One region of the Herbaspirillum sp. FG34 genome, then DNA from elsewhere that is predicted to be linked to it. Evidence: predicted binding sites of a transcription regulator. Region 1 holds the regulator's gene; each other region holds the start of a gene.
What was found. The regulator sigma-54, encoded in region 1, starts transcription at its own class of promoters, with help from an activator protein. The targets are predictions, from matches to a motif close to TGGCANGNAANCTGCTTT.

Region 1 (11,138 bases):
CCACACACCAGCAGAAGAAGCTGGATGAAGAAAGCCTGCTGCAGTTCCGCGACCGCTTCAAGCTGCCGCTCACTGATGATCAATGCCGTGAGCTGGCCTTCTACAAGCCGGCCGATGACAGTCCGGAGATGAAGCACCTGCATGCCCGTCGCGCCGCGCTCGGCGGCTATCTGCCGCGCCGCCAGGCCGGGCAGGCAGGGCGCTCGGTGCCGCCGCTGGAGGCGCACGCCCGGTTCGCGCTGGAGGCCGACGGCAAGGAGATGTCCTCCACCATGGCGCTGGTGCGTCAGCTCGGCAATCTGTTGAAGGACAAGGATTTCGGCCAGTATGTCGTGCCCATCGTGGCCGATGAGGCGCGCACCTTCGGCATGGCCAACCTGTTCCGTCAGGTCGGCATCTATTCGTCGCAAGGGCAGTTGTATGAGCCGGAGGATATCGGGTCCATCCTCTACTATCGCGAAGCGAAAGATGGACAGATTCTGGAGGAGGGCATCACCGAGGCCGGCGCGATTTCTTCCTGGACCGCAGCGGCCACTGCCTACTCGGTGCATGGCACGCCGATGCTGCCCTTCTACATCTACTACTCGATGTTCGGTTTCCAGCGCATCGGCGATCTGATCTGGGCCGCTGCAGACCAGCGGGCGCGCGGCTTCCTGATCGGGGCTACCTCGGGGCGCACCACACTGGGCGGCGAGGGCCTGCAGCATCAGGATGGCAACAGCCTGGTGACGGCAGCGTCGATTCCCAACTGTGTTTCGTACGACCCGGCCTATGCGTATGAGCTGGCGGTGATCCTGGATGAGGGCATGCGCCGCATGATGGAACGCGGTGATGACGTGTTCTACTACATCACTGTCACCAACGAGAACGAGGCTCAGCCAAGTCTGCCGGACGGCGTGCAGGAGGGGATCCTGCGCGGTTTGTACTGCCTGGGTAGCAAGGCGGGTGCGCAGGTGCGCTTGCTGGGCTCGGGCCCCATTCTCAAGGAGGCCGTGGCCGCAGCGGCGCTGCTGCAGCAGCACTGGCAGATCGAGGCCGAGGTGTGGAGCGTGACCAGCTATACCGAGCTGGCACGTGATGGCGTGGCGGCGCAACGTGCACAGCGCCTGTCGGCCAGCCCGGCCCAGCCCTATGTAACGGCGCAATTGCAAGGCAGCGCAGCGCCGGTGATCGCGGTGAGCGATTACATCCGCAGCTTGCCCGAGAGCATCCGCGCGTTCGTGCCGGCGCCGTATGTGACCTTGGGTACGGACGGGTTTGGTCGCAGCGATACGCGGGTGAATCTGCGTGACTTCTTCGAGATCGATGCGCGCTGGATTGCGTATACGGCCTTGTGTGAAGTGTGGGGGGAGGATCGTGCGCGCTTGGAAGACGCGGCGCGGACCTTGGGTATCGATACCGGCAAGCCCCTGTCTTCCACGGTATGAAGCGTGAGAGGCAACAGATGAATGCCGGGCCGCCGGATTGAAAATCTCTCATCTGGCGCGACCCCGTGTTTGCTATAGTGAAAACCGCCCGTGCATCACGGGCGGTTTTTTATTGCGCCGTGATGCGCATCGTCCATGACATACCGTGAGTGAGGAGTACACACGATGGCTGCACCCAAACGTATTGCGCTGGTGACCGGCGCAGGTTCCGGCATCGGCCGGCAGATCACCCTGGCGCTGCTGCGCGAAGGCTATGGCGTGACGCTGGCCGGACGTCGCCAGGAGGCGCTGGAAGAGACGGTCAGGCTGGCCGCTGAACACGCTGCCCATGCGCTGGTGGTGGCGGCCGACGTGACTGATCCGGCGTCGGTGAAGCAGCTCTTCGCCAGGACGCGCGAACGCTTCGGGCGGCTGGACATGCTGTTCAACAATGCCGGCATCTTCGCCCCGCCGGTGTCGCTGGAAGAACTGAGCGTGGAGCAGTGGAAGGCGGCCGTGGACATCAACCTGACCGGGGTTTTCCTCTGCACCCAGGAAGCCTTCCGCATCATGAAGGAGCAGTCGCCGCGCGGTGGCCGCATCATCAACAATGGTTCGATTTCGGCGCATGCACCGCGTCCGTTCTCGGCATCCTATACCGCGACCAAGCACGCCATCACGGGTCTGACCAAGGCCACCTCGCTGGATGGCCGCGCCTATGACATCGCCTGCGGCCAGATCGATATCGGCAATGCCTCCACCGACATGACCACCCTGATGAAGAAGGGGACGCTGCAGGCCGACGGCTCCACCAAGGTCGAGCCGACCATGGATGCCGAACACGTGGCCCGGGCCATCCTCTACATGGACAGCCTGCCGCTGGAGGCCAATGTGCAGTTCATGACCGTGATGGCGACCAAGATGCCCTATATCGGGCGGGGTTGAGCCGGCTTTCCTTTGCCAGATGAAGAAATGGCCGCAGTGATGAGCTGCGGCCATTTTTCTGAAGCGGTGAAAGGCTTGATCCTCTAGCCGATGAACAGCGCAGGACCCACGCCAATCTGAGATATTTGCAATCCGGCGTCGGAAGAGATGTTGCGGGACACGAAGAGCGTCAGCCCGGATTGCCCTTCATGCCCTGCCACTCCGGCGTCAACTGCATGGAAATCCCGAACATGTCCAGCACGCGCCCCAGCGTGTGATCCACCATTTCTTCCATGGACGCAGGGCGCTGGTAGAAGCCGGGCAGGGGCGGGAAGATCACGCCGCCCATTTCCGTGACCGACGTCATGTTGCGCAGATGGGCCAGATTGAACGGGGTCTCGCGCACCATCAGCACCAGTCGGCGGCGTTCCTTGAGCACCACATCGGCTGCACGGGTGATGAGATTGTCGGAGAGGCCATGCGCCACGGCGGCCAGGGTCTTCATCGAACAGGGCGCCACCACCATGCCGGCAGAGGCGAACGAGCCACTGGCGATGCACGCGCCGACATCGCGCACGTTGTGCACCACATCGGCCAGCGCTTCCACATCCTTGCGCCGCATGTCCAGTTCCTGATGCAGATTGAGCACGCCGGCTTCGGAGACCATCAGATGCGTCTCGACCTGACCATGCTTGCGCAGGTGTTCCAGCAGCCGGACACCATAGATGGCCCCGGTGGCCCCGGTGATCGCAACGATCAGGCGCTGGCGGGGCTGACTGGAAGAAGCACTCATGCGCGCTCTACAGGGCAGGGCAGACTCAGCCCTTGATCAGGGTCTGCAGCTCGCCCGAGGCGTACATCTCGCTCATGATGTCGGAGCCACCGACGAATTCACCCTTCACGTACAGCTGGGGAATGGTCGGCCAGTTCGAGTATTCCTTGATGCCCTGGCGCACGTCGGGGCTTTCCAGCACGTTGACGGTGACGATGTTCTCGGCGCCGCTGGCCTTGAGCAGCTGGATGGCCTTGCCGGAAAAGCCGCATTGCGGGAACTGTGCAGTGCCCTTCATGAACAGCACCACAGGGTTTTGGGTCACGGTTTCTTTGATCCAGGATTGGACGTCGCTCATGGCTGTGCCTTTAAAAATGGGATTGCCCGACATTATAGGGAAAAGCCGGCAGGCGCGTTGAAATCGGCAGCACGCCATTCGTCCGTCCGAGCCGGCGGGAAATTGCATCAAGGAAATGATTTATACCGTATGCAGTTTGCTCTGGGTAGCAGATGAGGGTGCTGCGCAAGACATTCAAGCAGAGCGATGAACAATGTTCACTGCGGTTTTGCCGGGAAGTTGCCCGGCGTAATGATTTATATTTTTTCCACAGGCATCGCTAGATGCTGTGGCCCCAATGAAAAAGGGCGCTTGCGCGCCCCTTCCTCGTGAAATCCGGCTGGCTTTCTCAGCAGCCCTGCAGGCTGCGAGGTGGCTTGCCGTTGGTGTCCTGGCTTATGCCGCTCCGGCTACCGCATCCTCGGGCGTGTCGTCCGGCAGGCGCTTGGCAGTGGAGTGATGCTCCTGCAACTTGTCCTTGTGCTTGATGACCTGGCGATCGAGCTTGTCGATCAGGGTGTCAATGGCAGCGTAGAGGTCGTGTGCGATGCTTTCCGCATGTAGATCCTTCCCCTTGATGTGGACGTTGATTTCCGCTTTTTGGCGCTTTTCCTTTTCTGTGAGTTTATCTACGCTCAGGATCACGCTGACGTCGATCACGTTGTCGAAATGGCGCTTGATACGCGAGAGCTTGCTTTGCACGTATTCCCGGATGGCGGGGGTCAGTTCGAGGTGGTGTCCACTGATGGTCAGATTCATACAAGACTCCTATCGTGAAGTCACTGGAGGTTCGTGCAATCGATCCTGCTGCAGCTGTACCACGGGCACGGTCTTCGTGTCGGATGGCGTGGGCATCAGTCGGGATGCTTGCCTGAACACAGCAACGGTACTGCAGAAAAACTGAGGAAAAACTCAGAGGGACTTGCGGAGATTGACTGGCGGAATCTTCAACACTTCGCGGTATTTGGCGACTGTGCGTCGCGCGACCACCATGCCTTGTTCTGCCAGCATATCCGCAATCTTGCTATCGGATAATGGGGTCTGCGGGTTTTCGGCTCCTATCAACTGTTTGATCAGCGCCCGTATCGCGGTGGAGGAAGCTTCGCCTCCGGTTTCAGTCGCGACGTGGCTACCGAAGAAGTATTTCAACTCAAACATACCATGCGGAGTGAGCATGTATTTCTGAGTCGTCACGCGAGAGATGGTGCTCTCGTGTAGACCCAGTGTATCAGCAATTTCACGCAGCACAAGGGGGCGCATGGCCACTGCACCATGGGAAAAGAAGTTTCTTTGACGTTCCACAATAGCCTGCGCGACGCGCAAAATCGTATCGAAACGTTGCCGCATGTTCTTGATGAGCCACTTGGCTTCCTGCAACTGCGAGGACAGCGAACCTTCGCCCTTGGCCTGCTTCAAGGCACTGGCGTACATCGCATTGACGCGCAGCTTGGGCATGACCTCATGGTTGAGCATGACCTGCCAGCCGTTCTTTGTCTGCTTGACAATCACGTCCGGCACCACGTAGTCCGAGGCGTCACGCGCGAATTCGGCACCCGGATGCGGACGGCACTGGCGGATCACGGCCTGGGCTTCACGCAGGTCTTCGTCGTCACAATCGAGGGCCTTCTTGATCTTGTTGAAGTCGCGCTGGGCGAACAGCGGCAGGTAATCCTCAACGATCCTCAGCGCCAGCTTGCGCGTGACAAAGGGGATCTTGGGCAGGCGGCGGATCTGCAAGGCCAGGCATTCGCCGGCACTGCGCGCGCCCACGCCGGCCGGGTCCAGGCTCTGCAGCAGCTTGAGCGAAATCGACAGCTCTTCCATGTCGATACCCAGCTCTTCAGGCAGGCGCGCGAGGATGTCCTCCAGCGGTTCTTCCAGATAGCCGCTCTCGTCGAGCGCATCGGTGAGCAGTTCCAGCAGCGCACGATCGCGCAGGGTGCGCGCAGTCACGCGGATCTGTTCCAGCAGGTGTTCGCGCAGGGTCAGTTCATGGGCTTCCAGCTGCGGGCGGGCATCGTCGTCATCGGGTGACTTGCCGCTGCGGGCGACGTCATCGAAGCTCCAGTCGGCATCACCGGTGACACCGGTGTCCGGATTGTTGTCCTGGTACTCGAAGCTGGAATCGCCATCGCTGGCAGCGGGCGTCGCTTCGCCGCTGTTTTCATGAGGGGTGTCGGCCACGCCACTGGAAGGCGAACTGGAGACGGCACCGTCGGCCAGCAGACGCACCGAATTGTCGAGAGCGTCATCGAGACGCTCCAGCAGGGGATTGTCGGAGAGGATCTGTTCCAGTTCCTGGTGCAGTTCCAGCGTCGACAGTTGCAGCAGCCTGATCGACTGCTGCAGTTGCGGCGTCAATGCGAGGTGCTGCGAGGTACGTAACTGGAGCGACTGTTTCATCTGTCTTTCTGAAAGCGGCGTGGCCCGCGGGTTGCTGTGCCTGTCGTTGCGTGATGCCTGGGTGTCGGTGATGCTCGATACGTAGGGCGACTGTGCTGCTTACATGCGGAAGTGCTCGCCCAGATAGACGCGGCGTACCGACTCGTTGGCAATGATCTCTTCCGGATTGCCGCTGGCCAGCACCGTGCCCTGGTTGATGATGTAGGCGCGATCGCAGATGCCCAGCGTCTCGCGCACGTTGTGGTCGGTGATGAGCACGCCGATGCCGCGCTCCTTGAGGAAGCGCACGATACGCTGGATCTCGATCACCGCAATCGGGTCGATACCGGCAAACGGTTCATCGAGCAGCACGAAGCGCGGATCGGTGGCCAGCGCGCGAGCGATCTCGACGCGTCGGCGCTCACCGCCCGACAGTGACAGGGCCTGGCTTTCGCGCAGCTTTTCGATTTGAAGTTCGTGCAGCAGGTTGTTGAGGCGGCCCTCGATTTCATCGCGCGAGAGCGGCTTGCCGTCTTCCTGGCGCAGCTCCAGCACGGCGCGGATGTTGTCTTCCACCGTCAGCTTGCGAAACACCGAGGCTTCCTGCGGCAGGTAGGACAGGCCCATGGTGGCGCGCTTGTGAATGGGCATGCGCGAAATGGGCGCGCCATCCAGGTCGATCTCGCCGCCATCGGAGGGTACCAGCCCCACGATCATGTAGAACGAGGTGGTCTTGCCGGCACCATTGGGGCCGAGCAGGCCGACCACTTCGCCGCTGCGCACTTCCATCGAGACATCGCGCACCACCTGGCGCGCGCCGTAACTTTTCTTCAGGCCGCGAACGACCAGCGAACTGGCTACCATCCTTACTGGTCCTTTCCGTTCTGACGACGCGCTGCCGGCTGGGCCGGTGCTGCGGGCTGGGCGTCCGTGGCCGGCGGCGGGTTCTTGGGCTGGATCACGGCCGTGATGCGGCCCGCGCCCGGCTTGCTCTGGCCGCTGGCAGTGTTGTTGACCGAATAGAATTCGGCGCGGCTGTCATAGGAAATGAATTCGCCGTTGACTTCATCGGTGATGCGGTCGCCGTCCATGCGCTGGATGTGGGCGCGCTGGAACAGCTTGGACACTTCCGTCTGCTCCGAATACTCGATGCGCTCGGCCTGGCCTTCGATCCACAGATTGGGGCCGCCGTCACGCTTCTGGCGGAAGGTTGCCAGCGCACCAGGCGCGGCATACAGCACCGCATTTTCATAACCGTACTGATCGGTCGTCAATACCACGCGGCCGGCCTTGATGATCAGGGTGCCACGTGTCATCACGACGTTGCCGGTGAAGGTCTTCACCTGGCGCACGTCGTCATAGACCATCTGGTCTGCCTCGATGTTGGTGGGCTTGGTGGAGTCCGCCTTCTCGGCGTTGGCCACACCGCACACGGCAGCCAGCATCAGCATCGGCAGTAAGAGTGAGCGTTTCATTGGTTTCCTGTCTGTTCGATTCTTGGCGTTCTTGTGCCGGACTGAACCGGCTTAGCGTTTCTTCGGTGCGGGCTCGTAATAGCCGCGTACATTGCCGAGCAGCTGCACCACCTGCGTCGCATTGTTGGCCACCATGCCCACCCCATTGAGGCGCGTGGTCCCCATGGTCATGGCGACCGGCTTGTCGGTCTTGACGATTTCATCATCGGGTAACAGCAGCAGGTATTGCGAGACCAGGTGCATTTCTTCGCGGCCCTTGTAGGGCGCGCGGATTGCATTGGCATTGCCGTACATGTGGATCTGGGTCTGGTCGTCGGTGACCCGTGCGGTATCCGAATAGAGCTGCATGGGCGCCTGATTCTGGTCCAGGTTGTGCACCACCGGCTTGGTGATCTCGAAGGAGTCATCGCTGGGGAAGTGCACCATCTTGACGCCGGAAACGTCATAGCGCGGCAGGCCGGTCGGACCCATCTTCACGTAGCTGAAGTTTTCCAGATAGTAGTCGGGTTTGCCGCGCGGACGCTGCGCCGGCTGCTGGTCGCCGGAGGCGCGCATGACCTGCATGACCCAGAAGCTGCCCAGGGCCGCCGCGATCAGGATCACCAGGATCACCGCCAGGCGGATGCGTTCGGCCTGGCGTTCGCCGCTGCGCCCGCTCATGCCAGGTACGGCGCCAGCGCCGCCTCGTAGTTGCCTTGTGCGGCCAGCACCAGGTCGCAGATCTCGCGCACCGCGCCATGGCCGCCGGCGGCCTGCGTGACATAGTCGCTGCGCGATTTCACCTCACGATGACCGTTGGCCACGCAGGCCTTGAAACCCACGCGGGTCAGCACCGGCAGGTCGATGATGTCGTCACCCAGGTAGCCGCACTCCTGCGGGGTGAGCTGTACTTGCTGCAGCAATTGCTCGAAGGCCTGGCGCTTGTCATGGATGCCCTGGAACACATGGGCAATGCCCAGGTCGCGCGCACGGCGCAACACGTAGGGAGACTGGCGCGCGGTGATGATGGCGGCGGCAGTACCGTACTGCTGCATCATCTTGATGCCGTGGCCGTCGAGGGCGTTGAAGCGCTTGAAGACTTCCCCCTCGTCGCCGTAGTACAGACCGGCATCGGTCAGTACCCCGTCGACGTCGAAGATCATCAGGCGGATCGCGGCCGCCTTGGCGAGTGCAGCAGCGGGCAGGGTGCTGGCGAAGGCTGGCGCGTTCATCAGATCACCTTGGCGCGAGTCAGGTCGTGGATGTGCAGCGCGCCCGTGAGCACGCCGTCCGCATCGGTGACCAGCAGCTGGTTGATGCGGAACTGTTCCATGAGCTGCACCGCGTCCACCGCCAGTTGGTCCTGCTGGACGGTCTGCGGATGGGCGTGCATGACATCGGCGATACGGAATCTGGTGAAGTCCGTACCGCGCTCCAGCAGACGGCGCAGGTCGCCATCGGTGAACACGCCGATGGGCCGGAATTGCTCATCGACCACGGCGGTCATGGCCATGCCCTTGCGCGTGATTTCCATCAGCGCGGCCGAGAGCGACACATCCGGACGCACGGCGGGAATCGCTTCGCCGCTGCGCATGACGTCGCGCACGTGGGTCAGCAGGCGCCGGCCCAGCGCACCACCGGGGTGGGAGCGGGCAAAATCCTCCTCGACGAAACCGCGTGCGTCCAGCAGCGACACCGCCAGCGCATCGCCCATGGCCAGGGTAGCCGTGGTGCTGGCCGTCGGGGCCAGGTTGAGGGTACAGGCTTCCTTGGCCACGCCGACGTTGAGGTGCACGGCGGCCAGCCTGGCCAGGGAGGAGTCGTCGTTGCCGGTCATGGCGATGATCACCGTGCCCATGCGCTTGATGATGGGAACGATGGCCAGCAGCTCGGCCGTTTCGCCGGAATTGGAAATGGCGATGAAGACATCACGTGCCGTCACCATGCCCAGGTCACCATGTGCGGCCTCGGCCGGGTGCATGAAGAGCGCGGGGGTACCGGTAGAGGCCAGCGTGGCGGCCATCTTGCGGCCGATGTGGCCGGATTTGCCGATCCCCGAGACGACGGCGCGGCCTTCGCATTGCAGCACGGCTTGCACGGCCCGCGCCAATGGCTCGGCGCTGTCGTCGCGCAGGCGGTCTTTCAGTGCCAGGATGGCATCGGCTTCGATCTGCAGGGTCTGGCGTGCCAGGTCGATGGCGCGACGGGCAGCCCCGGCCGAAAAAGATGCAGGCGTGGTTTTGTCATCGGTTACACTCATAACCGAAGTATAAACGAATTAGCAAAGCAAAAAACTTGCCAGATGTAAGGGAATGCTGCCGGATTTGATGCCAAGCGCCGCGTTGCGTCGCACCGCAGCACCGCAGCCACGGGGGATTCCCGGCCAGGACGGGGATGGCGAATGGCATCGCAACAGGGGCAGAGGGTACTCTGCGGTAGTGAATAACTCTGCTGTTGTGGCGCTACACGTATGAATTCTACGGCGTTTCTTCTGGTCGCCGCCCGGTATTTTCCTTCACTCTGCACGCTGGCTGGATGAACTGCCATTTGCTGGTGCGTTGCCAATTTATTCACATCGAACCCCGCCGTCTGCGGCGGCTTTTGACAAGAAACCCAACAGCAATGTTTTCCGGACTGGAACTGACCCTTTTCCTTCTGGCTGCGGCGGTGCTCGGCGTGGTCGCCTTCCGCATGATGCAGCTGCCGCCCATGCTGGGCTACCTGGTCGTGGGCATCATCATCGGCCCGCACGGTCTGGCCTTTGCCGAGGACAATGAAACCACCCATGCCCTGGCCGAATTCGGCGTGGTATTTCTGATGTTTTCCATCGGGCTGGAGTTTTCGCTCTCCAAGCTCTCGGCCATGCGCCACATCGTCTTCGGCCTGGGCGTGGCGCAGGTGGCCGCGACCATCGCCACCACCATGCTGCTGGGCTGGGGGGCGGCGATGGTGTTGCCGCAGTTCGCCAACGTGAGCTGGCAGGCGGCCTTCGCGCTGGGCGGGGCGCTGACCATGTCCTCCACGGCCATCGTCTCCAAGCTGCTGACCGAACGGCTGGAACTGGAAACCGAACACGGTCGCCGCATCCTCGGCGTGCTGCTGTTCCAGGACCTGGCGCTGGTGCCGTTGCTCATCGTGGTCCCGGCGCTGGCCAACAATTCCGGCAACATCATGGTCACGCTGGGCTGGGCGGTGGGCAAGGCGCTGGTGGTGCTGGCGCTGCTGCTGTTCTTCGGCAGCAAGCTCATGCGCGGCTGGTTCCGCATCGTGGTCAAGCGGCGCTCGCAGGAATTGTTCATGCTCAACCTGCTGTTGATTACGCTGGGTGCGGCATGGATCACCGAGAAGGCCGGCCTGTCGCTGGCCCTGGGCGCTTTCATCGCCGGCATGCTCATTTCCGAGACCGAGTTCAAGCACCAGGTGGAAGAAGACATCAAGTCCTTCCGCGATGTGCTGCTGGGCCTGTTCTTCATCACCATCGGCATGTTGCTCAATGTGCGTACGCTGGTCGATCACTGGTTCCTGGTGCTGCTCCTGCTGACCGGACCGGTGCTGCTCAAGTTCGCCCTCATCGCCGGACTGGCGCGCCTGTTCGGTTCGACCACCGGCGTGGCGCTGCGCGTGGGCCTGGGCCTGGCGCAGGCGGGGGAATTCGGCTTCGTGCTGTTGAGCCAGGCCGGTGGTCTCAAGCTGGTCGATCCCATGCTCATTCAGGTGATCCTGGCGGCGATGGTGCTGTCGATGCTGGCCACGCCCTTCATCCTGGCCAAGTCCGATGCCATCGTCATGAAGTTCTCCGCCAATGAATGGATGTTGCAATCGCTGGCCCTGACGCAACTGGCGACCCGCACCATGGGTGTGCA
Region 2 (10,134 bases), on a different contig from region 1:
CTTCTGCACGACGGCCTGTTGATAAATCTGTTGTGCATGCTGGGAGATATGTTCAGGAGAGTCCAGCAAGATGCCTTTGCCGGGAACGGGCATGAGGGTAGGTTGAGCGGCATGGCACTGAATGCAGCGTGCCTGGATGACTTGTTGAACCTGAGCGAACGATCCGACGGGTTCATTGCTGGCTGCGGCGGTCGCCGATGTATTGTCGGCTGAAGGAGCTGCGGCGGCCGCTGGCTTAGCCTGCATGGCCGGACTCATCCACAGGATCACGGCCAGCAGCAAGCCCACGGCGATTCCCGGGTACCACCAGTTGTAGACGCCCTTGTGCCGCAACACGAAGAACTGCCGGATCAAGGCACCGGCGGCCATGATGCACAACAAGACCACCCAGTTATGCGGCGCGCTGTAGGTCATGCTGTAGTGATTGGACAGCATGGCAAACAGCACTGGCAAAGTGAAGTAGGTATTGTGGACGCTGCGCTGCTTGCCCCGCTTGCCGTGAATTGGATCAGGCGCCTGCCCGGCTCGCATGGAAGCCACCATCTTGCGCTGCCCCGGAATGATCCAGACCAGCACGTTCGCGCTCATGATGGTCGCCAGCGAAGCCCCGCTGATGAGGAAGGCAGCGCGCCCCGAGAACAGATGACAAGCCGCCCACACCGACACGATCACCTGCAAGCCCACCAACAGATTGACCAGACGATCCGCCCCCGGCCGATCCCCGATGGTGCTACAGATCGCGTCATAGATCAGCCAGTTGAAGACCAGGAAGGCAATCGCCGTTCCGCCCGCCATCGACGCCGACATGTCGAACACATTGCGATCCACCAGGAACACGTTCGCATTGAAGAGATACAGCAGCGAGAACAAGGCAAAGCCTGACAGCCACGTACTGTAGGACTCCCAATAGAACCAGTGCAGATGCTCCGGCAATACCTTGGGTGCAAGAAGATACTTCTGCGGATTGTAGAAACCGCCCCCATGCACCGCCCACAACTCGCCCCCCACCCCCTTCTCCTTCAACTCCGGATCGGTCGGAGCCACCAGACTGTTGTCCAGCCAGACGAAGTAGAACGAAGACCCGATCCAGGCAATCGCCGTGATCACATGCAGCCAGCGCAGCAGCAGATTGAGCCAGTCAAGTAAGTATGCTTCCATGATGCTCCGCTCTCAAATCCCTATCGATGACGAAGGCCGCAACACGCGCACCTCCACCCTGTTCAAAACCCAGCAATTAGATATCAGCCCGACCGATACCATATGCCTGCAAACATATAGACAGCATATGTCTGCACCCATATCAACATGAGCACGCCCGGCCCCACCTGCTGCAATACAGTGTAGCCAATCGCCACCCGACTCACATGTCACTGCTTGCACTGCACCGGACGCCCAACAAAAATGCCGGATCCGAAGACCCGGCATCGCCATGATGCTGCAAGCAGCCGGATCGACCGGACGCTTAGAAGTGGTACTCGGCGCGCACCATCGGGGTCTTGGCCAGCGAACCGGCGACAGTGTTCGGATTGCCGAACTTGTTGCGCCAGTACTGGTACTCCAGACCCACGCGCAGCTTGTTCTTGCCCAAGCCCATGGAGGTACCCAGGTCATACATGACCTGACCATCGAAGTTCACTTCGGGCGAGGTCGGACCACCGAACTCGTTCTTGCCCTTGGCCGCAATATAGTTCATGTAGCCTTCGAAGGCCCAGCCCGAACCACCCAGCGGGATACCCCAGGCCAGGTTCAGCATCGGGTGAGTAGCGTACTCGTAGCGACTCGTCACACCGATGGGCTTGTTGCTCTCGAACAGCGCCAGCACGCTCACGTTCAGGAAACCAGGCACATCCATCATCAGGGTCGGACCGACCACCCACATGCGCTTCTTGGAGGCGTAGCTGTTGTCGTTCTTGGTGTTCCAGTCAAAGCCCAGGGTCAGACCGACACCACGTGCCGGGCCGAAGGAAAGGTCCTTGCCGCTGATCTTGCCGATATCCAGGGTATTGCGATAGACGACGTAGAATTCCGTGGCATTGTCATTCTTGTTGTCCGACAGCAGCATGTCGATGTTGAGGAAATTGGTACCGTACTTGTAACCATCGGAGTGCTGGAGGTTGACGATGTTCTTGCTGATGTCCTTCGAATTGAAGGGCTCGGCAAACTTCGTGCCGTAACGGTAGCCGATCGAGGTGTCCGACCAGTCCAAGGCATGAGCCGACATGCTGATTGCGGACGAAGCAACCACCGCCGCCATCATCCAGTACTTCCCCTTGATACCCTTCTTCATAAGTTTCTCCCTGTATTGCTTGTCTAAAAAAAATGGCTGTTGATCCGGTGCCCGGTTCGCATCCTGCGGCGCACTGCGCTCTCCCCGCCACAGCATCGAGATCCGGACACCTCGTGTGCTTGCCTTCGTCAAATCAGGTCTGGCCCATTGCTGACAGCGCTGCCGACACCCGCACCGACGGCAGCGTTTACGCAAAGCCCGTGCCAGCCCCCAGACCGGCCCCTCCGGCCGGCACGCGGCCATGCCCAACGCGAGTGAACTGCCGCCCCGATGGTCAAGGTCGCGCGCGCGCCGGGGCGCAATCCTAGCCGAGTCCGGCCACTTTCCCAAGCCCTCTCACCACTTTCCCCAGCTTGGCTACTCGCATTGTCGACAATCACAACAAGCCGATGCGATACGACAAAAGCCCCCAGGAGGCGCACACCATCGGCCTTCCAGCCCTGCAAGTCCATTTTTTTTAGTGCATCTTTTTCTACTTAGGTGCAGACAAGCACCAAATTGTTGCAAATGAATTTTTTGATTGTCGACAAAAATAACGGGCGCTGTCGATCATCCGGCCCGGCTCTTGCCGACGTCCTTGCGCCTGCAACGGCAGGGCAAGGAGCGCGGACGCGAACTGTCCCAGGCTTGGCACATTAAATGCTATTGAAGCTGCGGGATCCGACATTCAAACGACCAGGGAAGGAAGTCCACCGTGCAATCCAGCAAGCTCTTCAAACTCGGCATCAGCCTCTTCAGCCTCATGCTGGCCGCCAGCTCCTCGCTGGCCCAGGCGCAGGACACCAAGATCAAGTTCCAGCTGGACTGGCGCTTCGAAGGGCCGGCCGCCCTGTTCCTGGTGGCCAAGTCCAAGGGTTACTTCGCGCAGGAAAAACTGGATGTCACCATCGACGCCGGCAACGGTTCGGGCAACGCCGTCAATCGCGTGGCCTCCGGCACCTATGACATGGGCTTTGCCGACATGGCCGCCCTGATGGAATTCACGGCCAACAACCCCGATGCCCCTGGCAAGCCGGTGGCGGTCATGATGGTCTACAACGACACGCCGGCGGCCGTGTTCTCGCTCAAGAAATCCGGCATCAAGAAACCGGCCGATCTGGCCGGCAAGAAACTGGGCGCACCGGTGTTCGATGCCGGTCGCCGTGCCTATCCCATCTTTGCCAAGGCCAATGGCCTGGACGCCGCCAAGGCACAGTGGACCAGCATGGACCCGCCGCTGCGCGAGACCATGCTGGCGCGCGGCGACGTGGATGCCATCACCGGCTTCTACTTCACCTCGCTGCTGAACCTCAATGCGCGCGGCATCAAGGATGAAGACATCAACGTGATGATGTATCCGGACTACGGCGTGCGCCTGTATGGCAATGCCATCATCGCCTCCGACACCATGATCAGGAACAAGCCGGAAGCCATCAAGGGCTTCCTGCGCGCCTTCGCCAAGGCCAGCCGCGACGTGATGGCCAACCCGGAAGCGGCCATCAAGGTCTTGAAGGAACGTGACGGCCTGATTGACGAGAAACTGGAACTGCGCCGCCTGAAGCTGGCCATCGCCAGCGCCATCGCCACGCCGCACGCAAAATCGGAAGGCTATGGCCAGGTCTACGGCCCGCGCCTGACCCTCATGGCCTCCCAGGTTTCGGACGCCTATGGCACCAAGACCCGCGTCAACGCCGACAAGATCTGGAATGGCAGTTTCCTGCCGTCCAGGACCGAGCTGGACGTGTTCCCCAAGTAAATCATTTATATCGTTTACTCAACCCATCTTCACCCGACTGCATTCATGAGCGAACCCTTCGTCGATTTCCGCCACGTCTACCTGGCCTATGATGGCGCCGCCGACTTTGCGGTGGAAGACATCGACCTGCAGACCCGCGCCGGTGAATTCATCGCCATCGTCGGGCCCTCCGGCTGCGGCAAGTCGACCTTCATGAAACTGGCCACGGGCTTGAAACAACCCAATCGCGGCAGCGTGGTGATCAATGGCCAGACGGTCAGCGGGCCGCTCAAGTTCGTCGGCATGGCCTTTCAGGCGCCCACCCTGTTGCCGTGGCGCACGACACTGGAGAACGTGCTGCTGCCGTTGGAAATCGTCGAGCCCTACCGGCACGACTTCAAGCAGAAGAAGGCCGAATACATCGAGCGTGCAAAGAAGTTGCTCAAGACCGTGGGGCTGGACGGTTATGCCGACAAGTTTCCGTGGCAACTCTCGGGTGGCATGCAGCAGCGTGCCTCGATCTGCCGCGCGCTGATCCATGAACCCAAGATGCTGTTGCTGGACGAGCCCTTCGGCGCGCTCGATGCCTTCACCCGCGAAGAACTGTGGTGCGTGCTGCGCGACCTGTGGGCCGAGCGCCGCTTCAACGTCATCCTGGTCACGCACGACCTGCGCGAGGCGGCCTTCCTGGCCGACACCATCTACGTGATGAGCAAGCGGCCAGGCCGTATCGTGGTTCGACGCGACAATCCGCTGCCGCGCCCCTGCCCGCTGGAAACCACCTATACCGACGGCTTCAACGCGCTGGTACATGAGCTGCGCGAGCACATCGGCCACGTGCGCAATACCTGACCACCCACGGCCCGGCCAAGGAAACTCATGAAAACTCCGTTCAACGGCAAACTCAATCGCGCCGCCACCACGCTGGCGCCCTGGTTCCTGCTCGTCGCCATCCTGGGCGTGTGGCAGTTCATCTGCAGCGTGTGGCAGGTCTCCGACTTCATCTTCCCCAGTCCGGCCTCCATCCTGCAGGCCATGGTGGATTACGCCGGCCCGATTACCGAGCACGCGCTTTCTACCTTTTGGGTCACCATGGTGGGCTTCGCCATCGCCGTGGTGGTCGGTGTGACGCTGGGCCTGGTGATCGGATCTTCACCTATGCTGTATGCCGCCGCCTATCCGCTCATGACGGCCTTCAATGCCTTGCCCAAGGCGGCTTTCGTGCCGGTGCTGGTGGTCTGGTTCGGCATCGGTGCGGGACCGGCGATCCTGACAGCCTTCCTGATTTCCTTCTTCCCGATCATGGTCAACATCGCCACCGGCCTGGCCACACTGGAACCGGAGCTGGAAGACGTGTTGCGGGTACTGGGTGCGCGTCGCATGGACATCCTGCTCAAGGTCGGCCTGCCGCGCTCCATGCCCTACTTCTTTGCCTCGCTGAAGGTGGCCATCACGCTGGCCTTCGTGGGCTCGACCGTCTCTGAAATGAATGCCTCCAACCAGGGCATCGGCTACCTGCTGGTCTCGGCCGGCTCCTCGATGAAGATGCCGCTGGCCTTTGCCGGGCTGGTGGTGATCGGTGCCATGGCCATGGCCATGTACGAGCTCTTTGCCATCATCGAGAAACGCACCACCGGTTGGGCGCATCGCGGAAAATGAGGTAAATCCGGCTTTGCGCTGCCGTCGCGGCGGAAATCCCGGCAAAAGCGGTATGCGGCGCAGCGCAATTTGTCTATGATGTCGCGCGTGCGAGCCGCCGGGGGCGCTCGCGGTGGCCGCAGGCACGCGGACCGCTGCAGTACGACATGACGACAACCATCACCACAGGGAAATCACGTGAGCGCAGTTCCACTCCGTCTTGAAATCAACCAGGTACGCAAGGCCTATCCGGGCGTGCTGGCCAATGACGATGTCAGCCTGGCGGTGGCGCCCGGCGAGATCCACGCCGTGCTGGGGGAGAACGGTGCGGGCAAGTCCACCCTGATGAAGATCATCTTCGGCGCGGTCAAGCCCGATGCCGGCGAAATCCGCTGGAACGGCGAGGCGGTACAGATCGCCAATCCGCAGGTGGCGCGCAAGCTGGGCATTGCCATGGTGTTCCAGCATTTCTCGCTGTTCGACACCCTCACCGTGACCGAGAACATCGCCCTCGGTCTGGACGCCAGGACCGATCTGAAGGAACTGGCCGAACGCATCACCCGCACCGGCGAAAAATACGGCCTGGAGCTGGAACCGCAGCGCCACGTCCATACCTTGTCGGTCGGCGAGCGCCAGCGCGTGGAGATCGTGCGCGCCCTGCTGACCGAACCGCAACTGCTGATCCTGGATGAGCCGACCTCGGTGTTGACGCCGCAGGCGGTGGAGAAACTCTTCGTGACCCTGCGTCGCCTGGCCGATGAGGGTTGCAGCATTCTCTACATCAGCCACAAGCTCGACGAGATCCGCGCACTGTGTCACAGCGCCACCGTCATGCGCGGTGGCCGCGTGACCGGCAACTGTGATCCGCGCAATGAAAGCAGCGCCAGCCTCTCGCGCATGATGATCGGTGACGAACTGGTGCGCCTGCAGCGCGAGCGCAATCCGGATTCGCTGCGCAACGAGCGCAAGCTGCACGTGAACCGTCTCTCGCTGCCCAAGGCGCATCTGTTTGCCACCGAACTCAAGGACATCGAATGCGAAGTGCGCGCCGGTGAGATCGTCGGCATCGCCGGGGTCTCGGGCAACGGCCAGCAGGAACTGCTGGCGGCGCTGTCCGGGGAAGACCAGCGCGCCGCCCCCGACATGATCCTGCTGGCCGGCAAGGCAGTGGGCAATCTCTCGCCCAATCCGCGCCGCGCGGCGGGTCTGGGCCTGGTGCCGGAAGAACGCCTGGGACGCGGCGCCGTGCCGACTCTGTCGCTGACGGCCAACATGCTGCTGTCGCATCAGAAGGCCCCTTACGTGAAGCGCGGCATGATCGATTTCGGCTTCACCCGCCGTGCGGCGGCATCCATCATCGAGCGTTTCAAGGTCAAGGCGGCAGGACCGGATGCGCCGGCCAAGAGCCTCTCGGGCGGCAATCTGCAGAAATTCATCGTCGGCCGCGAAATGGAGCGCAAGCCTGCGGTCTTCGTGGTTGCCCAGCCGACCTGGGGTGTGGATGTGGGCGCGGCGGCCCAGATCCATGGCGAAATCTTGAAACTGAAACAGGAAGGTTGTGCCGTGCTGGTGATCTCGGAAGAACTGGATGAATTGTTCGCCTTGTGCGATCGCCTGCACGTCATCGCCAAGGGGCGCCTGTCGCCCTCCATTCCGATTGAACAGGCCACGCGCGAGCAGGTCGGCGTGTGGATGAGCGGCTTGTGGGATGAACCGGCGGCAGCCGCTACGGAGGTGCGTCATGGCTGAACGCTTGAGCTTCCCCCTGCGACTGGAACTGCGCGGTGCGCCGTCCAGGACCATGACCTATCTCTCGCCGGTGATCGCCATCATCGCCACGCTGTTGCTCGGTGCGCTGCTGTTCCTGGCGCTGGGCAAAGATCCGCTGGCCGGGCTGAAGGTGTTCCTGGTCGATCCCTTCAATGGCAAGCGCGCCATCAGCGAACTGCTGTTGAAATCGGTGCCGCTGATCCTGTGCGCACTGGGGCTGGCAGTGTGCTTCCGCGCCAGCATCTGGAATATCGGTGCCGAAGGCCAGTTCACGGTCGGTGCGCTCTGTTCGGGTGCCATGCTGGTGTGGCTGGATGTGCCGGGGCATGGCATCTCCGGCGGCATGGGGCTGGTGCTCATGATCGTGGCCGGTATCATCGGCGGGGCCTTGTGGGCAGCCATCACGGCCTTCCTGCGCGACCAGTTCAATGCCAATGAGATCCTGGTGTCGCTGATGCTGACCTATGTGGCGCAATTGCTGTTGATGTGGGCCGTGAACGGTCCGCTGAAGGATCCCAATGGCATGAACTTCCCGCAGTCCAAGGTGTTCTCCAGCGAATTCATGTTGCCCATGCTGATATCCGGCACGCGCCTGCACATCGGCTTTGCGGTGACCATCGTGGCGGCCGTGTTGATGGCGATCTTCATGATGCGCAGCCTGCGCGGCTTCTCGCTCATGGTCGGTGGCGTGGCCCCGCATGCGGCGCGCTATGCGGGCTTCTCGGCGCGCTCGGCCTTGTGGGTGTCGCTGCTGATTTCGGGTGCCTTTGCCGGGCTGGCCGGAGCCTTCGAGATCGCCGGTCCGATCGGCCAGTTGTTACCCTCGGTGTCGCCGGGCTATGGCTTTGCGGCCATCATCGTGGCCTTCATCGGACGCCTGCATCCCATCGGGGCAATCCTCGGCGGGCTGATCATGTCGCTGCTGTATCTGGGCGGCGAGCTGGCGCAATCGCGTCTGGGGCTGCCCTCGGCCATCACCGGGGTGTTCCAGGGCATGCTGCTGTTCCTGCTGCTGGCCTGCGATACGCTCATCGATTACCGCCTGGCGTGGAAAAAGAAAGTCTAAGGAATCAGGACAGGACATGGAACAACTCGCTCCTCTCATCGCAGCCTCCATCAATGCCGGCACCCCCCTGCTGCTGGCGGCCATCGGGCTGTTGATCAATGAACGCTCCGGCGTGCTCAACCTGGGCGCCGAGGGCATGATGCTGGTGTCGGCCATCGCCGGCTTTGCGGTCGGCTATGCCACCAAGAGCCCGCTGCTGGGATTTGCTGCCGGGGCGGTGTGCGGCATGCTCATGGCCACGCTCTTTGCCTGGCTGGCGCTGCGCCTGGCCACCAACCAGGTGGCCACCGGCCTGGCGCTGTCGATCTTCGGGGCTGGCCTGTCGGCGTTCGTGGGCCAGCGCTTCGTTGGCCTGGCACTGCCGGCGCAACCGAATTCGATTCCGCTGCTGGGCGATATTCCCTTCCTGGGACAGGCGCTGTTCCATCAGCACTGGATGAGCTATGTCGCCTTCGCACTGTGCCTGGCCAGCATCTGGTTCCTTTATCGCACGCGCGCCGGGCTGGTCTTGCGCGCGGTGGGCGAGTCGCCTGAATCGGCGCACGCACTGGGTTATTCGGTGCGCGGCATCCGCTATCTGGCGCTGCTGTTCGGCGGCGCCTGCTGCGGCCTGGCCGGCGCCTACATGTCGCTGGTCTATACCCCGATGTGGGTCGAGGGCCTGGTGGCCGGCCGCGGCTGGATCGCGCTGGCCCTGACCGCCTTCGCCACCTGGCGTCCGGCACGGGTCTTGCTGGGGTCGCTGCTGTTCGGTGGCGTCACCATCGCCCAGTTCTACCTGCAGGGCATGGGGGTGACGGTGCCCTCGCAGATCCTGTCGATGGCACCTTACCTGGCCACCATCGTGGTGCTGGCGCTGATCTCGCGCAACCCTGACTGGATCCGCCTGAACATGCCGGCCTCGCTGGGCAAACCGTTCCGCCCGGGGGCTTCCTAAATTTTTTATATCATTTATATCGTTTATTTCGTTTAGTCGTTTTTGTAGCAGCACCTGCATTTATCCACTGACCTTGAGGGAGAACACAATGAAGATTTCGCGCAGGGCATCCTTGACGATGCTCGCCACCCTGGCGGCGGCAACCCTGATCGGTTGCGGCAAGAAGGAAGAACCTGCTGCCGCCGCGCCCGCTGCTGCGCCGGCTGCAGCTGCTCCGGCGGCTGATCCGCTGAAGGTCGCCTTCGTCTACATCGGCCCGGTGGGTGACGCCGGCTGGACCTTCGCGCATGACAAGGGTCGCAAGGCGGTCGAAGAGAAGTTCGGCGACAAGGTCAAGACCACCTTCGTGGAAAACATTCCTGAATCCGCCGCCGACGCCGAGCGCGTCTTCCGCCAACTGGCCACCGATGGCAACAAGCTGATCTTCGGCACCACCTTCGGCTACATGGAAGCCATGCTCAAGGTCGCCAAGGAATTCCCGGACGTGAAGTTCGAACACGCCACCGGCTTCAAGACCGCCGACAACTTGGCGCAATACGACGTGCGCACCTATGAAGGCGCGTACCTGGCCGGCGTGGTCGCGGGCAAGATGAGCAAGTCCGGCAAGCTGGGCGTGGTGGCCTCGGTGCCGATTCCGGAAGTGATCCGCAACATCGACTCCTTCACCCTGGGCGCACGTTCGGTCAATCCGAAGGCGACCACTGCCGTGGTGTGGGTCAACA
Region 3 (11,138 bases), on a different contig from region 1:
GGCGCGTGCGCGCAGGAGAGCAATACCGTGCGCTATGCGCTGGAGAAACGCTACATGCACAGCTGCCGCGACAATTTTCTGTGCGCCTGCCTGCATGATGGACGGCTCAACAAGCGCGACATCGGTGCCAACATCAATTTCTTCATGAACGTGCCGGTCACCCCGGAAGGCGGTCTCACCTTCGAGGATGGTATTTCCGCTGCCGGCAAGTACGTGGAGCTGCGCGCCGAGCAGGACCTGATCGTGCTTATTTCCAACTGTCCGCAGCTGAACAATCCCTGCAACGGCTGGAACCCGACCGCCGCCGAAGTACTGGTGTGGGACTGATCCCGAGACCTTGAACGTACGCAGCCCTGCACCCCTCGCGGACGACCGCGAGCCGGTTTTTCGAATCACGGGACGACCCGGATTTCCAGGCCCATTCCATGTTTGACCATCTGCTCATCGCCAATCGTGGCGCCATTGCCTGCCGCATCCTGCGCACCCTGCGCACGCTGGACGTGACCGGCGTGTGTGTCTATTCCGAAGCCGACCTCGGCAGCCTGCACGTCCTGCAGGCCGACCGCGCCATCTCTTTGGGAGAAGGTGCGGCGGCCCAGACCTATCTGGCTGTGGACAAGATATTGGCCGCCGCCCGCGACAGTGGCGCGCAGGCCATCCATCCCGGTTATGGTTTTCTCTCCGAGAATGCCGCCTTTGCCGAAGCCTGCGAAGCCGCCGGCATCGCCTTCGTCGGCCCCACCCCGGCGCAGCTGCGCATCTTCGGACTCAAGCACACCGCGCGCGCACTGGCGCGAGAGCAGGGCGTGCCGATGCTGGAAGGCACCGACCTGCTGGAGAGCCTCGACGATGCGCTCTCGGCTGCGTCGCGCGTGGGTTATCCGGTGATGCTCAAAAGCACGGCGGGCGGTGGCGGCATCGGCATGCGCGTCTGCCGCAGCGATGCGGAATTGACGGACGCCTTTGATTCGGTGCGTCGACTGGGCCAGAACAATTTCAGCGACGCCGGCGTCTTCATCGAGAAATACATCGAACGTGCCCGCCATCTGGAAGTGCAGGTCTTCGGTGACGGGCAGGGCGAGGTGATCGCCCTGGGCGTACGGGACTGCTCGGTGCAACGACGCAACCAGAAAGTGCTGGAAGAAACGCCCGCGCCCCATCTTCCCGAGGGCATGGCCGAGGCCCTGTGCGCGGCAGCCATCCAGCTGGCGCGCGCGGTGAACTATCGCAGTGCCGGTACGGTGGAGTTCGTCTATGACAGTCTGGCCGGGCAGTTCTACTTCCTCGAAGTCAACACGCGCCTGCAGGTGGAACACGGCGTGACCGAACAGGTCTGGGGCGTGGATCTGGTGCGCTGGATGATCGAACTGGCAGCCGGCGACCTGCCACCGCTGTCGCAACTGGCGTCCCGTTTGCAGCCGCGTGGCCATGCGATCCAGGCGCGTCTGTATGCGGAAGATCCGGGGCGCCAGTTCCAGCCCTGCCCGGGCTTGCTGACCGCCGTCGATTTCCCGCCGGCCGATGGGCAGACCTTGCGCATCGATACCTGGGTCGAGGCCGGTTGTGAGATCCCGCCGTATTTCGATCCCATGATCGCCAAGCTGATCAGTTGGCAGCCCACCCGTGAAGCTGCCCGTGTGGCGCTGGATGCGGCGCTGCGCGAGACCCTGCTGTATGGCGTGGAAACCAATCAGCATTACCTGCGCCAGATCCTGGCCGATGCCCCCTTTGCCGACGGCCAGCCATGGACGCGTTGTCTGGAACAACTGGTCTATCACGCCGATACGGTGGAGGTCCTGTCACCCGGTACCCAGACCACGGTGCAGGATCATCCTGGCCGCATCGGTTATTGGGCCGTCGGCGTGCCGCCCTCAGGGCCCATGGATGAGCGCGCACTGCGGCTGGGCAATCGCCTGCTGGGTAATGCCGAGGATGCGGCGGGACTGGAAGTGACCATGATGGGGCCGGTACTGCGTTTCAATACCGCCGCCAGGGTGGTGGTCACCGGTGCCGTGATCCCGGTCTTGCTCGATGGCGTAGCCCAGCCCATGGCCACCGTGTTGCACATCGCCGCCGGCAGCACCCTGAAGCTTGGCACCATCAGCGGCGCCGGTGCGCGCAGCTATCTGGCCGTGCGCGGTGGCGTGCAGGTGCCGGCCTATCTGGGCAGCCGCAGCACCTTCACGCTGGGCCAGTTTGGTGGTCATGCGGGGCGTGCGCTGGCCAGTGGCGACATCCTGCATCTGCTGCCGTTGGCCGAGGGCGACATGCCCGAGGTCGGCCAGGTCTTGCCGGCCAACCTGTATCCCGCCCTCGATGCGGTACGTCAGGTCCGCGTGATCTATGGTCCGCATGGTGCGCCGGAATATTTCACGCCGACCTACATGGCGACCTTCTTCGCCACCGACTGGGAAGTCCATTTCAATTCCAGCCGCACCGGCGTGCGCCTGATCGGACCCAAGCCGGAATGGGTGCGCGACAGCGGTGGCGAAGCCGGCCTGCATCCCTCCAACATTCATGACAATCCCTATGCCGTCGGTGCCGTCGATTTCACGGGCGACATGCCGGTCATCCTCGGACCGGATGGCCCCAGCCTGGGCGGCTTCGTCTGCCCGGTCACGGTGATCGAGGCCGATCTCTGGCAGATTGGCCAGCTCAAGGCCGGTGACAAGCTGCGCTTCGTTCCGGTGGAGGTGAGCACTGCACGCCGCATCGCCCTGGCCGCACAAGCCGGTATCACCAGCCTGCAGCCGCAGCCGGTGGACTGGTCGCCGGCACCGCTGGCCTCGCCCGTCGTGCTTGACCTGGGACAGGATGAACACCGTCTGGTGGCGCGTCTGTCGGGCGATGCCAATCTGCTGCTGGAAGTGGGCAGCCCGCAACTGGACCTGGTGCTGCGCTTCCGCGTGCATGCCCTGATCGCGGCCTTGGAAGAACAGCATCTTCCCGGCGTGATCGACCTCACGCCCGGTATTCGCTCGCTGCAGGTGCACTACCAGCCGGAAGCCTTGCCCTTGCCGACCTTGCTGGAGACCATCGCCGGATTGTGGGATGCCGTCTGCGCCCGCCAGAACCTGACGGTATCCTCGCGTATCGTGCACCTGCCTTTGTCCTGGGACGACCCGGCCTGTCAGCTCGCCATCGAGAAATACATGACCACCGTGCGCAAGGATGCACCGTGGTGCCCCAGCAATCTTGAATTCATCCGCCGCATCAACGACCTCAAGGATATCGGCGCGGTGCGCCAGACCGTGTTCGATGCCAGCTATCTGGTCATGGGACTGGGCGATGTCTATCTGGGCGCGCCGGTGGCTACGCCGCTGGACCCGCGTCATCGCCTGGTCACGACCAAGTACAACCCGGCGCGCACCTGGACTGCCGAGAACTCGGTAGGTATCGGCGGTGCCTATATGTGCATCTATGGCATGGAAGGACCGGGCGGTTACCAGTTCGTGGGCCGCACCCTGCAGATGTGGAACCGCTATCGCGAAGTCGCGGCCTTCCGGGGCAAGCCCTGGCTGCTGCGCTTCTTCGACCAGATCCGTTTCTATCCGGTCACGGCCGAAGAATTGCAGACCATCCGCCGCGACTTCCCGCTGGGCCGCTTCGAGGTCGGCATCGAGGAGACGCGACTGGATCTGGCGCACTACCAGGATTTTCTGCAACGCGAAGCCGAGGGTATCGCTGCCTTCCGCCAGCATCAGCAAGCAGCCTTCGATGCCGAGCGCCAGCGCTGGATCGCCAACGGCCAGGCCGACTACGAGAGCGAGGAAGACAGTGCTCTCATGCAGGAAGACCAACCCCTGCAGGCGGGACAACTGGCCGTGGATGCGCCCATTGCCGGCAACCTGTGGCAGGTCAAGGTCAGTCCCGGCCAGCGGGTGGCGCAAGGTGAACTGCTGATGATTCTGGAATCGATGAAGATGGAAATCAACATCGCCGCCCCCGAAGCCGGCATCGTCGCCGAAGTACGGGTGCAGCCGGGCAGTCCGGTACGTGCGGGACAGTGCGTGCTGGTCATGGAAGAGATTGAACAGGAGGCCACATGATCCATCCTTTCGACTTGCGCATCGATGCGCTCACGGCGGCCTATCGTGATGGCAGCCTGTCCCCGCGCACCGTGATCGGCCGCCTGCGTGAGCGTGCCATCGCACTCAATGCGCAATACCGGCTCTACCTCCACCTGTTGAGCGAGGAAGAGATCGAGCCCTACCTGCAGGCGCTGGAACGGCAATCCCCGCACAGCCTGCCGCTGTATGGTGTGCCCTTCTCGATCAAGGACAACATCGACCTGGCGGGTATTGCGACCACGGCGGCCTGTCCGGCCTTCAGCTACGTACCACGCGAGAGTGCCACCCTGGTAGCGCAACTGATCGCGCTCGGTGCGGTGCCGATGGGCAAATGCAATCTGGATCAGTTCGCCACCGGTCTCAACGGTACCCGCTCGCCCTATGGCGCCTGCCGCAACAGCGTGCATCCGGATTATCCTTCCGGCGGTTCGTCCTCCGGTTCATCGCTGGCGGTGGCATTGGGTTTGAGCAGCTTTGCATTGGGCACTGACACGGCCGGCAGTGGCCGCGTCCCTGCCGCCCTGAACAATCTGGTCGGACTGAAGGCGACCAAGGGACTGCTCTCCACCGCCGGGGTAGTGCCCGCCTGCCGTACGCTGGATTGCGTGACCTTCTTCACCGCCACGGCAGCCGAAGCCAGTCAGCTGCTGGCGCTGTGCACGCAATCAGGACAGCCCGACGAGCGCGACGAATACAGCCGGGCCAACCTGCCGCACAATGATGCAGCGGCCTTCCAGGCGCCACGCGAGGGCTTGCGCGTGGGAGTACCGCGCCAGCTGGAATTCCTCGGCTGCAGCGAGAGTCCGGTCCTGTTCGTGGAAGCGCTGGGACAACTGGAGGCCATCGGCGGCGTACCCGTGACCATCGATTTCAGCCCCTTTCTGGAGGCAGCGCGCCTGCTCTACGAGGGCCCGTGGGTGGCCGAGCGCTACAGCACCATCGAAGCGCTGTTGCAGGAACGGCCTGAGGAGATCCTGCCGGTGATTCGCGACGTGCTGCGCAAGGCACCGCAGTACAGCGCCGTCGATACCTTCCGCGCACAATATCGCCTGCAGCAACTGAAGGTGCAATGCGACCGCATCCTCAGCACTGTCGATTGCGTGGTCACGCCTGCCTATCCGCGTCCGGTGACCCTGGAGGAATTGCACGAGCAGCCGGTGCAGCGCAATTCGGATCTGGGCTGGTACACCAATTTCATGAACATGCTGGACTACGCGGCCGTCGCCACCCCGATGAACTTCATGAAGAACGGCCTGCCCTGGGGCATCACGGTATTCGGCCCGGCCTTCACCGACCAGGCACTGCTGGGCGTGGCCGATGCCTTGCAGCGCGCACATGGACGGCCACTGGTCGGACAGCGGCAGATCGAAAACCGCCTGCTGGCGGCGTGAGTGACCGGGGAGGGCGGACGCCTGGTCAGGCGTCCGGCAGGATTTCGGTCAGCGAGAGAATGGCCTGCGCCACTTCGGCGATGCGCCGGTTCTGGTTCATGGCGTGTTTGCGCAGCAGGCGATAGGCGGCTTCTTCGTTGAGGCCCTGCTTCATCATCAGCACACCCTTGGCCCGCTCGATGAGCTTGCGTTCTTCCAGGCTCTCGCGCACGGTGGCCAGTTCCTGGGTCAGGTTCTGCAGGCGCTCGGACTGGGTGCGCAGGATGTCGACAATGGAGTGGGTCAGGTGCGGCCCCACCCCGGTACGCAGCGATTGGTCCGGCAGCGCCTGGTCTTCCAGGCTGGAGGGGAAGGCGACCAGCGGGGCCAATGGATCGAGTGCATCATCCTGGCTGAAGAGCTGGCCCTGGTGGTCCAGTTCCTTCTGCAATTCGGCGATCTTGTCCCTGCATTGCGACTGCAGGTAGTTGGCCAGATGGATCTCGACCCGGTGCAGGCCATCCATGCGGGTGGAGCAGCACTGGTACCAGGCATCGGCCAGTTCGGGATCAAGCGGACGGCCATGCGCGGTGAGCAGCTTGCGACGCAGCCTTTCCAGATCGGCCAGCGGCAGGGTGGCCTGCATGGCGCTCCACTCGTTGCGGAAACCTTCGGCGAAGGATTCGAAACGACGCAGGGCCTGTTCCTGCATCTCGATCTGGGTTTCGATGGTCTGTTCCTGTTCGCGCGTGATCTTGCCCATGGCAAACGCGGCAGCACCGGCGGCCCGTTCGCGTCCGGCAAATTCCTTGCCCTGCATCAGGTTGAACAGCGCCACCAGCAGACGCGATATCTCGGGGTCCACGGCCACATCGGCCGCTTCAAACACCAGCGCCAGCAGGGCGCCCACCACCGTCTTGAAACGCTCGTAGCTGGCGCTCGGGGTACAGGTGAGGGCCACCACATCGGCGCGCAGCTTGGGCAGCCCGTCCAGTGCATGCAGGGCGAAGGCGATGCGGGTGTAGAGACGCGCGCCATTGGAGAGAGCGTTGTCGTGCTCGGTGGATTCCAGCCAGGCATCGAATTCACACCGTGCCGCCTGGCTCGCCGCTACGCGCTCCTGGCACTCCTGCGCATCCCGCTCGCCGCGCGAGCCGAGATAGATGTTGGAGACCCCGCGTTCCTGCTGCAGGCAATGAATCAGCTTGCCCACGGTGAGTACCAGCTGGCAGGTGCGAGCCAGGCGTTGCAGTTCCTCCACTTCGCAGCGGCGGGCGGTGATCAGGTAGTTCAGGACTTGGCTCATGGACGGCAGGACGAAGAATCAGGGAGACCCTCAGCGCCAGCAAGTTTCATGCAATGGCGCTGCATCCCCGGATTGTAATGGAATCGACTTGCCCGGCATCCGCTCCCTAGCGGGCGATATACCATTCGTAGCGATGATTCCACGCCACGAACAGGTTCATCGTGATGGCGCCGATGAGCGAATAGAACACGCGATCCATCGGCAGGAACAGGGCCGCCGTCGCAAACAGCGCCAGGTCAAATCCCATCAGAAGCCAGCCGGCCTTGAAGCCGGTGCGTTCCTGCACGTAGGTGGCCAGGATGCTCATGCCGCCGCAGCTGGCCTGGTGGCGGAACAGCCCGATCAGGCCGATGCCCACGCACAGTCCGGCCAGCACTGCCCCGACGGCGGGATCGAGGTGGCTGTAGCTGATGTAGTTGCCGGCCACGTTGGTCAGTACCGAGACTGCCGTGACGGCGGCCAGGGTGCGCCAGGTGAAGGCGGCGCCCATGCGCAGGGCGGCCAGCAGGTAGAAGGGCAGGTTGATGAGGGTAAAGGCCATGCCGAAGCTGATGCCGGTGGCATAGGTCACCAGGAAGGCCACACCGGCGATCTGACCGATGATCAGGCCCAGGCTGTGCAGCATGGACATGCCGAAGGCGATCATCACCACACCGAAGAGCTGGCCTTGCAGGTTGTCGATCCAGCTGTGGCGCACGGCAGGCAGGGCCGCGGTACTGGCACGTGCGGCGGGCGCAGCGGCAATGGGCGAGGAGGGCGAGGAATCCGCAGTGGAAGTCGTCATGGCAATACCAATCATCAATCGTGGATAACGAACGCGTCACGTCGCTGGCCAGGTCGGCGGGTAAGCCGGTACAGCCAACGGTGTGCAGCTGCCTTCAATCGTCGACAGCCGCCGCTGGGGCGCATGGTAATGGATTTGTTGCAGTGCGGCGAGAGTCGGATGAGACGGCGCGGCGCCGCTACAACACTTCTCGGCAAGCAGGAAATGTGCCAGAGCCTGAATTTTCGGTTAGGGGAATGTGGGCGGGGCGCGGCCGATAGCGGTTTCGATACGCTTGCAGCGATCAAAGCATCAAAGCATCATGCTCCATACCTTGGCGTGACGGTCTGGCCCGTAATAGTTCTGCATCATGCCGTGACTGGCATCGAAGAGATGATCGTAGAAGCCCCAGCTGGCGCGATAGCGCGGGCCGCTGTTGACCACCAGTTGTCCGGCACAGGCCGCACGGGCCTCGTCACAGGCCGCCTGCAGCAGAGCGCGACCGATGCCCTGTCCGCGCATGGCGTCGCGACGCACGAAGACATTGAGCAATTCCAGCGCGGTCCCTTGTGCTTGTGGATCCAGATTGAGGTGGTTGCTCAGGCGCGTATCCGGGCGTGACAGCGCCATGCAGCCCAGCACCCGGCCATTGCTATCGCGCGCCACCAGATAGCTGCGATAACGTCCCTCGGCATCCATCGCGCCGCTCATGCAGTCACGGATGGCGGCGACCTCGGCTTCGACCACGCTGCCGTCTCGCAGATCACGCACGTGCTGGCGCAGGACCGCATCCAGCGCGCACAGGTCCGTGTGCTCCAGCCAGCGTATGACGCACGCTCCGGACGTGTGGGCCACGCCGGGCGCTGGCGATGCGTGATGTGCGTAATGGATGTCCCATTCTTCCTCGCGGACCTGTATGAAACCATGACGGCGATAGAAGGCATTGGCCGGACTCCCGCGCAATGCTGCCAACTGCACGCTGCAGCCATGGCGGCGGGCATCGGCCAGGATGCGCCTGAGTACCTGCGTACCCAGGCCTTCACGCTGGTAGTCGGGATGGAGATACAGGTGGCGCAGGTGCAGCGCATCTGGTTGGCGTTCCAGCGCAAAGAAGCCAGCAGTCCGGCCCTGGTGCAGGACATGAAAGGTTCTATCCGGCAAGAAGTCGTTGGTGAAACGCTCCCGTGCACGCTGTGGATCGAAGCGCCCGATTTGCTCCAGGCTGGGTCGCATGGCGGTAACACGCAGAGCGATCAGCTTGTCGAGATCCGAGGCGCGGGTTTGCTGGAACAGCGCGAAGGGGGCGTGGCGGGCAGGGGAAGAGCGCGTCATCGTGGTGGACAGGAATGGATATCTGCGTGGGCGGGTTGCGGTTCATCAGCATACGCGTATTGGCGGCGACCTGCGGTGATGGCCAGCTTCCTGACCTTGCAATGTGCTGCACTGTCGACACAATAAGTGGCTGTGCTGAGTCGTCTTGTCGTCATTCACACGATCAAAGGAATGACCATGCCTGGTACGGCCGACGACCTCTCCCTCGCCCCTTCTCTTTCTGCCGATGGCACGTTGACGCGGTTGCTCAAGAAAGTTCTGCTGAAACAGGCGAGGATCTCATCAGTGGAAAGAATCGGCCGGCATTATGTGCGCATTCGCTTGCAGGGCCAGGCGCTGAGGAACCAGAACTGGACACCGGGCGACAAGATACAGGTCAGTCTCGGCAAAGGATTCGAAAACCGGACCTACACGCCCTTGTCCTGGGACCCGGCGCAAGGCTGTGCGGAATTTATCGTTTATCTGCATGGAGGGACGGCAACCTGTGCATTTTTTGACGGGGTTCGGCCTGGCACGAACGTAGCATTCATGGGGCCGCGCAGTTCGATGGATGTGAGCCAGGTGAAACAGCCGCTGCTGTTCGGCGATGAAACCTGCCTCGGACTGGCTGCGGCGCTGGCGCAGCCGGGCACTGAGGCTGCGATGGTATTCGAGGTGGACGATGTCGTGCAGATGCACGAGGTCTTGCAGAGGCTTGGCATTGGCGATGCGGTTCTCGTGCGGCGGCAGCCGGACGATGCGCATCTGGCCGAGATCAACGAAGTGATACTGCGCACGGCAACACCTGATACGAACTTCATTCTTGCCGGACGTGCGGCCGCGATCCAGGCCATCAAGCGTCATCTAAATGGCGCTGGTGTCGGCAATCGCCGCATCAAGGCCAAGGCTTATTGGGCATTGGGGAAGAAGGGGCTGGACTGAACGGAGCCGTTTGGGAAGGTGCTGGCACCGAAGTCGGGCATGATATTCAGATCAAGCCCGGCGTCGGGCAAAATTGCACCCGAGCGGTCGGGCAGGCCGGTATCATGCCTGACCACCCCTATTCCAGTCTTTTCCAAGGAAACCCATGTCGCCAGATATGAGCAAACCTCGGCTGCCCGCCGTCGACATCGCCACCGCCACCCTCGCACAAAAGGAAGTCCTGGACGATATCCTGAAGGGCCCGCGTGGCAACCTGGCCGGTCCCTTCCTGTCCTGGATCCACAGTCCCGAACTGGCGCAGCCTGCCCAGAAGCTGGGCGCATTCTGCCGTTATCACACGCAGCTGCCGTTGCGACTGTCGGAGCTGGCCATCCTGTGCACGGCCGCGAAATGGCAAGCTCAGGCGGAGTGGCAGATTCACTATCCCATCGCCATCGAGGCTGGACTGGACGCGGACAATATCGAGCGGATTCGTCTGGGCAGGCCCCCTGCCTTTGAGGCGCGCGACGAACAGATGATCTGGGAATTCGTGGAAGAACTGTACGAGAACAGACGTATTTCCGAGCCCTTGTATCGGGAGGCGCAAGAGCGCTTCGGTATCGAGGTGCTGGTCAATCTTGTGGGACTGCTGGGCTACTATTCTCTGGTGGCCATGACGCTGAACGTCTTCCATGTGCGCCATGGACAAGCACCGCTGCCCTTTGATGAACCTGCCGGCAGCGCAGCGGAGTGAATGTCGGGTGTGTGTCTGGCAGTGGCATGCCGCCGGCCAGGCTTACGCGATATCGAGCACGATCCTTCCGCGCGGCGCCTTGCCGGACTCCAGCAGCGCGTGCGCGAAGGCAGCCTCTGCGAGGGGGAAGCACTGACCGACCGCGGGTACCAGCACCTGTTGTTGCGCCAGCAGCGCGACCTGTCGCAGGCACTCCGGATCGTCATCGATGATCGAGCGGATCACACGTACCTTGAATTCGTCCCCGCGTTCCCGGATCGGGGCAGCGACCAGCCAGACCAACTGGCCCCCGGGTTTGAGGACGGGATAGGAACGGTCGTGGGTGTCTGCGCCCACCAGGTCGAAGACGACATCGAACCCGCGCAAAGTCGAGAAATCCTCCTTGTCATGGGCGATGACCCCGGTCGCACCCAATGCCAGCACGGCATCCCGGTTGGCACTGCTGCAGGTTGCCCAGACCTCGGCGCCCAGGTGCACCGCCAGCTGGATCATCAGACTGCCTACTGCGCCGGAACCGGCGTGTACCAGTATCTTCATGCCGCTGGATACCTGTGCTGTTCTGACCATGGGAATCCAGGCACTTGCGCCGGGCTGCAACAGCGCCGCTGCCTGTCGCTTCGTCAGCGAAGCGGGCTGCGCGACC

Region 2: the regulator sigma-54 is predicted to act here: its motif matches at 2,476-2,493, upstream of ACODSZ_RS04195 (outer envelope protein).
Region 3: the regulator sigma-54 is predicted to act here: its motif matches at 6,783-6,800, upstream of ACODSZ_RS05090 (nitrate- and nitrite sensing domain-containing protein).

Annotation. Positions count from the first base shown of each region.
Region 1 covers NZ_JBMDJS010000017.1:74,078-85,215, reverse strand. Annotated here, with positions in the region: gene mdeB (alpha-ketoglutarate dehydrogenase) at 1-1,427, shown strand, start outside; gene ACODSZ_RS19040 (SDR family oxidoreductase) at 1,593-2,351, shown strand; gene ACODSZ_RS19035 (UbiX family flavin prenyltransferase) at 2,521-3,123, opposite strand; gene grxD (Grx4 family monothiol glutaredoxin) at 3,149-3,460, opposite strand; gene hpf (ribosome hibernation-promoting factor, HPF/YfiA family) at 3,836-4,198, opposite strand; gene ACODSZ_RS19020 (RNA polymerase factor sigma-54) at 4,352-5,842, opposite strand; gene lptB (LPS export ABC transporter ATP-binding protein) at 5,942-6,685, opposite strand; gene lptA (lipopolysaccharide transport periplasmic protein LptA) at 6,688-7,296, opposite strand; gene lptC (LPS export ABC transporter periplasmic protein LptC) at 7,348-7,956, opposite strand; gene ACODSZ_RS19000 (KdsC family phosphatase) at 7,953-8,507, opposite strand; gene ACODSZ_RS18995 (KpsF/GutQ family sugar-phosphate isomerase) at 8,507-9,535, opposite strand; gene ACODSZ_RS18990 (monovalent cation:proton antiporter family protein) at 9,898-11,138, shown strand, end outside.
Region 2 covers NZ_JBMDJS010000003.1:265-10,398, forward strand. Annotated here, with positions in the region: gene ACODSZ_RS04190 (urate hydroxylase PuuD) at 1-1,158, opposite strand, end outside; gene ACODSZ_RS04195 (outer envelope protein) at 1,463-2,287, opposite strand; gene ACODSZ_RS04200 (ABC transporter substrate-binding protein) at 2,982-4,022, shown strand; gene ACODSZ_RS04205 (ABC transporter ATP-binding protein) at 4,068-4,853, shown strand; gene ACODSZ_RS04210 (ABC transporter permease) at 4,881-5,660, shown strand; gene ACODSZ_RS04215 (ABC transporter ATP-binding protein) at 5,838-7,388, shown strand; gene ACODSZ_RS04220 (ABC transporter permease) at 7,381-8,475, shown strand; gene ACODSZ_RS04225 (ABC transporter permease) at 8,492-9,412, shown strand; gene ACODSZ_RS04230 (BMP family ABC transporter substrate-binding protein) at 9,501-10,134, shown strand, end outside.
Region 3 covers NZ_JBMDJS010000003.1:195,044-206,181, reverse strand. Annotated here, with positions in the region: gene ACODSZ_RS05105 (urea amidolyase associated protein UAAP2) at 1-327, shown strand, start outside; gene uca (urea carboxylase) at 426-4,049, shown strand; gene atzF (allophanate hydrolase) at 4,046-5,461, shown strand; gene ACODSZ_RS05090 (nitrate- and nitrite sensing domain-containing protein) at 5,487-6,746, opposite strand; gene ACODSZ_RS05085 (YitT family protein) at 6,853-7,530, opposite strand; gene ACODSZ_RS05080 (GNAT family N-acetyltransferase) at 7,822-8,841, opposite strand; gene ACODSZ_RS05075 (siderophore-interacting protein) at 9,019-9,762, shown strand; gene ACODSZ_RS05070 (carboxymuconolactone decarboxylase family protein) at 9,908-10,495, shown strand; gene ACODSZ_RS05065 (NADP-dependent oxidoreductase) at 10,538-11,138, opposite strand, start outside.